2 regions of the Micromonospora sp. NBRC 110037 genome follow, and region 1 is predicted to be linked to the other one. Evidence: riboswitches for the same ligand, from Rfam matches in the RefSeq annotation. Region 1 holds a riboswitch; the other holds the start of a gene.
What was found. A riboswitch is a leader RNA that binds a small molecule or an ion and turns the genes downstream of it on or off. The one in region 1 is predicted to bind cyclic di-AMP.
Positions count from the first base shown of each region.

Region 2: it holds a riboswitch for cyclic di-AMP, as region 1 does, so the genes downstream of both, A4R25_RS22615 (NlpC/P60 family protein) here and A4R25_RS17890 (C39 family peptidase) in region 1, are expected to answer to the same signal.

Region 1 is NZ_BBVA01000005.1:350,575-353,922, forward strand. Features, by position in the region: gene A4R25_RS17880 (hypothetical protein) at 1-290, shown strand, start outside; gene A4R25_RS17885 (hypothetical protein) at 430-1,194, shown strand; cyclic di-AMP (ydaO/yuaA leader) riboswitch at 1,495-1,635, shown strand; gene A4R25_RS17890 (C39 family peptidase) at 1,842-2,675, shown strand; gene A4R25_RS17895 (alpha/beta fold hydrolase) at 2,921-3,348, shown strand, end outside.
Region 2 is NZ_BBVA01000008.1:94,355-97,702, reverse strand. Features, by position in the region: gene A4R25_RS22620 (N-acetylmuramoyl-L-alanine amidase) at 1-1,029, opposite strand, end outside; cyclic di-AMP (ydaO/yuaA leader) riboswitch at 1,268-1,405, shown strand; gene A4R25_RS22615 (NlpC/P60 family protein) at 1,419-2,450, shown strand; gene dcd (dCTP deaminase) at 2,515-3,093, opposite strand; gene A4R25_RS22605 (pyridoxamine 5'-phosphate oxidase family protein) at 3,172-3,348, shown strand, end outside.

The DNA.
Region 1 (3,348 bases):
GCTGGACCGCCCGGATGCTCGCCAGTCTCGCCGTGGTCGTCGCCTGTTCGTTCGGCGCGGCCACGCTGCCGGCCGCCGCCGCCCCGGCCGCGCCAGCCGGCCCGGCGTACGTGAGCACGCCGACCGCCCCGCGACCGGAATCCGACCGCGCCGCCGAGCGGCAGGCCCGTCCCGACGGCGCACCCGCGCCCGCCGCACGGGCCACCGACACGCTCCCGAACGACCCGCAGCCGGTCCCGGCCGGCCGGATCACCGCGCCGGTCGGCCTGCGGGCCCCGCCCGCCCGCTGATCCGCCCACGGGCCGCGCCCGTCACCGCACCCACCGAACGTCATCCCGCACCCGCCCTTCGCCGGCCCGGCGCCCCCGCGCCGCGCCCCGACCGGCCGTGCGGAGTCTCCCGCCAGGTTCTTCCCGTGAGGTGCCGACCATGTCGCAGACCGCTCTCTACCACTTCCTCACCGCGGTCCCCGAGGCCGCCGCCATCTGGTCCTTCCTGATGCTGCTCGCGTTCGGCCTGCTCGCCGCGCTGGTGGCCCGGCCCGAGCGCGACGGCGTCGCCGAGGTAGCCGCCGATCCGGTGGACCAGGACGCCGCGCGCCGCGACGACCTCGTCCGGTACGCCGAGGAGGTGGCGGTGGCCGCCGCCGGGGCCGCCCAGACGGCCCGTCGCCGCCGGGAACGGTGGCTGGCCGCGCAGGACGAGGCGGAACGCGCCTGGACCGCGTACGACGAGGCGGACAGCGCCGCCCGCCGCCTGGCCGGGGCCGCCGCGCTGGCCGCCCCGCGCACCCCGCGCACCCCGGCGGAGTACGCGGCCCGGGAGCGCTGGCTGCACCACGCCGCCATGACGGCGCACTGGCGCGGCGACCTGTCCGCCCGGCAACTCGCCGACGTGCTGGCGCGCCGCAACGGGTGGGACCCGCGCCGGCACCCGGCCGAGCAGGAGATCGTGCTGGCCCGGGCCGTACGGGACCGGCGCCGGACCGGCTGGGAGAGCGCCGCCGAGCGGGAGCGGCAGGCGTGGCGGGACGCCGAACTGGCCGCCGAGGCCGCCCGTACGCTCGCCGCCGAGGCGTACGCGGCCACCCTGGCGGTGCGGCCCGCCCCGGTGTCCCGCGGCGTGGCGACGATCCCCCTGCCGGTCGGCGCGTCCGTCCGCAACGCCCGCTGGCGTCCGGCCCGGGTCGGCTGAGGCGACCGAATTGTTACCCGGAATGTGGTGAGCCGGCTCACCCCCGGCGCCGAAACGGGCGTGGAGCGCAGAACAGGCCAATGAGCCGCGCCATTGCCGGTCACGCGCCCGCCGTCTGTCCCCTTTTCGCCTCCCGGGCGCCGTCACCACCGCTTGTCCCATTGAGTGAAGTGAGTAACCGGCTGTTCCGAAATCCGTTACCGGGGATCATGTTTACGCAGGTGGGAGCGCTTGGCAGGGGCAGTACCCGCCGGTAGTGTCGGCGCGTCCGGTGCGGTACCCGATCGCAGAAGGCGACGCCGCGCCGACCCGCCTAATCGTGTCATCACGAACCGGGGAACCATGAGCACCATCGGGGTGAATCCGCGGCCACTGCCGCGGTAGGGCGTACTTCCCGCCCGAATCCGTCAGCTAACCCGGTCGGCGGCCACGGAAGGAGTCCCATCCTCGTGCCCACCCCTCGATCGTCCCCCCGCCTCCACGGCTCCGCGGTACCCGCGCTCGCCTGACGCGACCGGCAAACCGCCCCTGGGCGCCCGGCATCGCGGGCGTACCCGTTCCCCCGGCCCATCCGGCCTGCCAGCACGTGTGAACCCCGCCACGTGCCGGGCCGGCGTGTGCCGATCACGCCCCCCGTGGAGGATTTCGTGAAGCACCACCTGAAGCGTCAGCTGCGGCGGATCGCCACCGAACGCCCGTACCAGATCATCGCCGGATCGGCCGCGGCGCTCGTGCTGGCCGCCGGCGCCGGCACCGCCCTCGCCGCCGGTGAGGACGCCCCGGTCCAGCAGGAGAACACCGCCTCGGTCGCCGAACTCGGCGCACGGCTCGGCGAGCCCGCCAGCCGCAGCGAGGCGCGTATCGGCGTCCCGCCGGCGTCGCCGAGCGCCGAGCCCAGCAAGTCGCCCAGCGCCTCCCCGTCGGCGAAGAAGGCCGCGGCGGACCCGGACGTCACCAAGGCCGCGCCGAAGCCGCCGTCGAGCAAGACGCTGGACTACGACTACCAGGCGCAGATCAACTACTACTACTGCGGCCCGGCCGCCGTGCGCAACGCGCTCAGCGCCACCGGCATCGAGCGCAGCCAGGACGCCCTCGCCGGCCCGCTCGGCACCACCGAGATGGGCACCAACTCGGCCGAGGACACCACGCGCGTGCTCAACCAGCAGGTCAAGGGCAACCCGTACCGGACCCGGATGATTCCCGGCTCGGCCAGCCCGGCCCAGATGGACCGGCTCCAGGCCGACGTGGTCGAGGCGATCAGCAACGGCCGGGGGGTCGTCGCGAACGTCGCCGGCACCGCCACCGACACCAACGGCGGCTGGCACTCGTTCCCCGGCGGCCACTACGTCGCGGTGATCGGCTACAAGGACGACGGCCGGACCGTCCGGATCGCCGACTCGGCCGACCCGTCGCTGCCGTCGTACTGGCTCACCACGATCGACCTGGCGCACTGGATCGCCAGCCGCGGCTACTCCGCCTGACCGCCCCGCACCCTGCGAAGGCCGGCACCCCGTCCCGGGGCGCCGGCCTTCCCCGTCCCCGCCCGCCCCTCGCCCGCCGCCCTCTCGGCGCGCCGATCTTGGACTTGTGGCGCCTGGTATGCCCGGCTCGCCCCGCTATGGGAGGCACCACAACTCCAAGATCGGCGGCGAGGGCGAGGGCGGGCGGTTTGGGCGGGGCGGGTTCGGTCTCGCGTGTCCGGGGCGGGCGGTGGCAGACTGCGCCAATGGGCGATGCGACGGGGGACCGGCACCTGATTCTCCTGCACGGCATGGGCGCCACCGGCGAGGTGTGGCTGCCCTGGGCGCCACTGCTGGAGCGCCGCTGGCCCGGGCGCTGGCTCGCCCCCGACCTGGCCGGCCACGGCTGGTCGCCGCCGCTCGACGGCTACTCGTTCGACGCCCTGGCCCAGCGCGTCGCGGACGGGCTCGGTCCGCTCCGGCTGGGCCCGCACGACCGGCTGGTGCTGCTCGGGCACTCGCTCGGCGGGGTGGTGGCGCTGGCGCTCGCGGCCCGGCAGCGGGCTCTTCCGGTGGACGCGGTGGTGGGGCTCGGCATCAAGGCGGTCTGGTCCCCGGCCGAGCTGGCGAAGGCGAGCGAGCTGGCCGCCCGGCCGGTCACCTGGTTCGCCACCCGGGACGAGGCGGCCCGCCG
Region 2 (3,348 bases), on a different contig from region 1:
GGTCTTGATGTGCTGGGCGATGTAGCCGTCCACCGAGCGCAGCGTGTAGTGCCAGCCCAGGTAGTCGGCCCGCTTCACCAGGTCGACGCTCGGGCCGAAGTAGCCCTCGGTGTCGTGGATGACGATGTACTCGATCTTCTGCTGCTTCGGCCGGTCAGCCAGGTCGTGGTTGCCGTAGTCGCCCGGGTCGTCGCTGAGCTGCTCGTAGGGCGCGGGAATCCACTCGCAGGCCAGCCGGACCGGGCACTCCAGTCCGTCCGGCCGCTGCGCGGTGCGCAGGCCGAGGCGGGCCAGCCGGGAGCGGTCCGGCTTCGCGGCGGTGGCGGCGAGCGTGACCCGCTGGCCGTCGTCGGTGGTCCGGGTGGCGCCCTGGCCGAGCTGGTCGTAGACCTCGTCGGCGAAGGCCGCCGCCGCGTCGGCGGTGTCCGCGCCGGAGTAGCGGGCCACCGCGGCGTACCAGGCCGCCGGGTCGGTGCCGGCGCCGACCGGCCCGCCCAGAGCCTTCTGGTACGACGACAGCAGCGCCGCGCCGCCGCGGATGTTCGCGGCCGGGTCGGTGCGCAGCGTCCCCGCGTCCAGCCCGGTGAGCGCGGCGGCCGCGTCGAGCGTCTGGAGCGAGGCGCTCGGCAGCGGCGTCTCCCGCGTCGGCGCGGCGGCGGTGGCCGGGTCGAGCTTCAGCGGCCGGGAGTCGTCGCCGCGCGGGTCCTCGTCCTCGTCGACGTGGGCGCTGCCCGGCGTGGCGAGGATGTGCGCGGCGTCGGTCAGGTGCATCGGGCCGTAGCCGCCGCTGGTGCTGGGCTGACCCGGGTGGGTGTCCCAGCGGGACTCCAGATAGGAGACACCGAGCAGCACGTTCTGGGGCACGCCGTACTCGGCCGCGGCGGCGGCGTATTGTTGTTGCCGGTCGCTCGCGGGCGCGGACGTGTCCGGCGCGGCGGTAACCGGGCCGGTGGTCGCCAGCGCGGTGGCCGTGGCCACGGCGGCGGCGAGCAGTATCCGTCTGCCCGACGGCGGGGCGGAGAGGTGCATCGAACCTCCTGGACAGGGATGGGGGTCACTGCGTTTCCACCCTCACTCCGCACACCCGCGATGGTCAATACCTTTCCAGTAAGTAATCAGTCGTGAAAGAAAATTTCACCTCCGTGCGCGGTGTGGCGCTGGATTGCGTACGGAGTGTCACGGCGCTGGAAGTTGCGGATCGATAACGGTGGTCCCTACTCTGGTGAATCGTCGGCCGCACGTCTCATCGTCCAACCCGGTCGGTGACGGTCCGACACCGCCGAGTCGCCTCCGGGCGAGCCGGGGAACCAGGTACCTGGGGTGAATCCGCAGCACTGCTGCGGTAGGGCGGCTCCCTTCCCGCCCGAATCCGTCAGCTAACCCGGTAGGCGGTACGGAAGAAGGAGTACGGACGCCCGGTGGCACTCCATGCCCCGCGGCCGTCGTCGAACCGGTCGGTCGACCGGTCCAGCGTCGCGCCGCGTTCCCGCTGGTCCCGCTTCACCACCGCCCTCGCCGCACTGGTCGGCACCGCCGTCGTACTGACCGGCGGCGCCACTGCGGCACACGCCGAACCCTCGGTCGCCGAGATCGAGGCCCAGATCGACCGCGACTGGAACAAGCTCGAACCGGTCATCGAGCAGGTCAACGACGTACGCGAGCAGCTCGCCGCGCGGCGCAGGCAGGCCGACGCGCTCGGCCGGCAGATCGCACCCCTGCAAGCCCGGGTGGACGCCGCGCTCGGCCAGGTCGGCGGCCTCGCCGCCGACGCCTACAAGGCCGACAACCTCTCCACGGTCAACGCGCTGCTCGGCAGCCGCTCACCCGGTGACCTGGTCGACGGCCTGGAGCTGCTCGACCGCTTCGCGCACCGCCAGCACGAGCAGGTGCGCTCGGTCGCCGCGCTGCGCGACGAGCTGGCGGCGAAGAAGAAGCCGCTGGACGAGATGATCGCCGGCCTGGCGCGCACCGAGGCCCAGCTCGCGGCGAAGAAGAAGCAGATCGACGCCGAGATCGCCAAGCTGGAGAAGCTGCGGCTCAAGGTGTACGGCAAGGGCGGCGGCGGCCCGCTGCGCCCGGCGCCCTGCCCGGCCGGCTATCCCGCCGGCCCGGCCGGAGCGGCGGTGAAGTTCGCCTGCGCCCAGATCGGCAAGATCTACGTCTGGGGCGCCGCCGGCCCGGACCACTTCGACTGCTCGGGCCTCACCATGGCGGCCTGGGCCAAGGGCGGCGTCTCACTGCCGCACAGCGCACGCCAGCAGCACGGCGTGACGAAGCGCATCAGCCGGGCCGAGCTGCGCGCCGGCGACCTCGTCTTCTACTACAGCGACCTGCACCACGTGGCGATGTACGTGGGCGACGGCTGGGTGGTGCACGCCTCCCAGTCCGGCAAGCCCATCACGATGAAGCGGGTCGACGACGGCGACATCAACAGCTACGGCCGCGTGTAAGGAAGGGCCCCCTCTTAACGCCTCCGGTAGAGGAGGGGGCCCTTCTTAACAACTGCGGGCGGCGTCAGCGCGTCGGCCAGGTGCGCCAGCTCTGCCAGGACCGGCTCGGCGTCGGGCCGCGCTGCCCCTGGTAACGCGAGCCGTAGACGGCCGAGCCGTACGGGTGCTCGGCCGGCGAGGAGAGCCGGAAGATGCAGAGCTGGCCGATCTTCATGCCGGGCCAGAGCGTGATCGGCAGGTTCGCCACGTTCGACAGCTCCAGCGTGACGTGGCCGGAGAAGCCGGGGTCGATGAAGCCGGCTGTCGAGTGGGTCAGCAGCCCCAGCCGCCCCAGGCTCGACTTGCCCTCGAGCCGGCCCGCGAGCTGGTCGCCCAGCGAGATCACCTCAAGCGTGGAGGCGAGCACGAACTCGCCCGGGTGCAGCACGAACGGCTGGCCCTCGGGCACCTCCACCATCGAGGTGAGGTCGTCCTGCTGGACCGACGGGTCGATGTGTGTGTAGAGGTGGTTGTTGAAGACCCGGAAGAGCCGGTCCAGGCGTACGTCGATGCTCGACGGCTGCACCAGCGTGGGCTCGAAGGGCTCCAGCGCGAGCGTGCCGGCCTTGATCTCGGAGATCAGGTCGCGGTCGGAGAGCAGCATCGGAACACCATAGCGACCGGTATGGGTGACCTGCGTGTCGCACTACTTCTTCGTACACGTGTTCGATAGGATGTCCGCATGGCTTCCTGGTCCGAATTCGCCGCCGACGAGCCCCGCCTCGCCGGCGAGATCCGCCTCCTGATGCAGCAGTACGGGCCGGGCTTCGGCTACCTCGCCACGGTCCGCGCCGACGGCGGCCCCCGCGTCCACCCGGTCTCCCCGGTGTTCACCGACGACGGCCTATGGTGCTTCGTC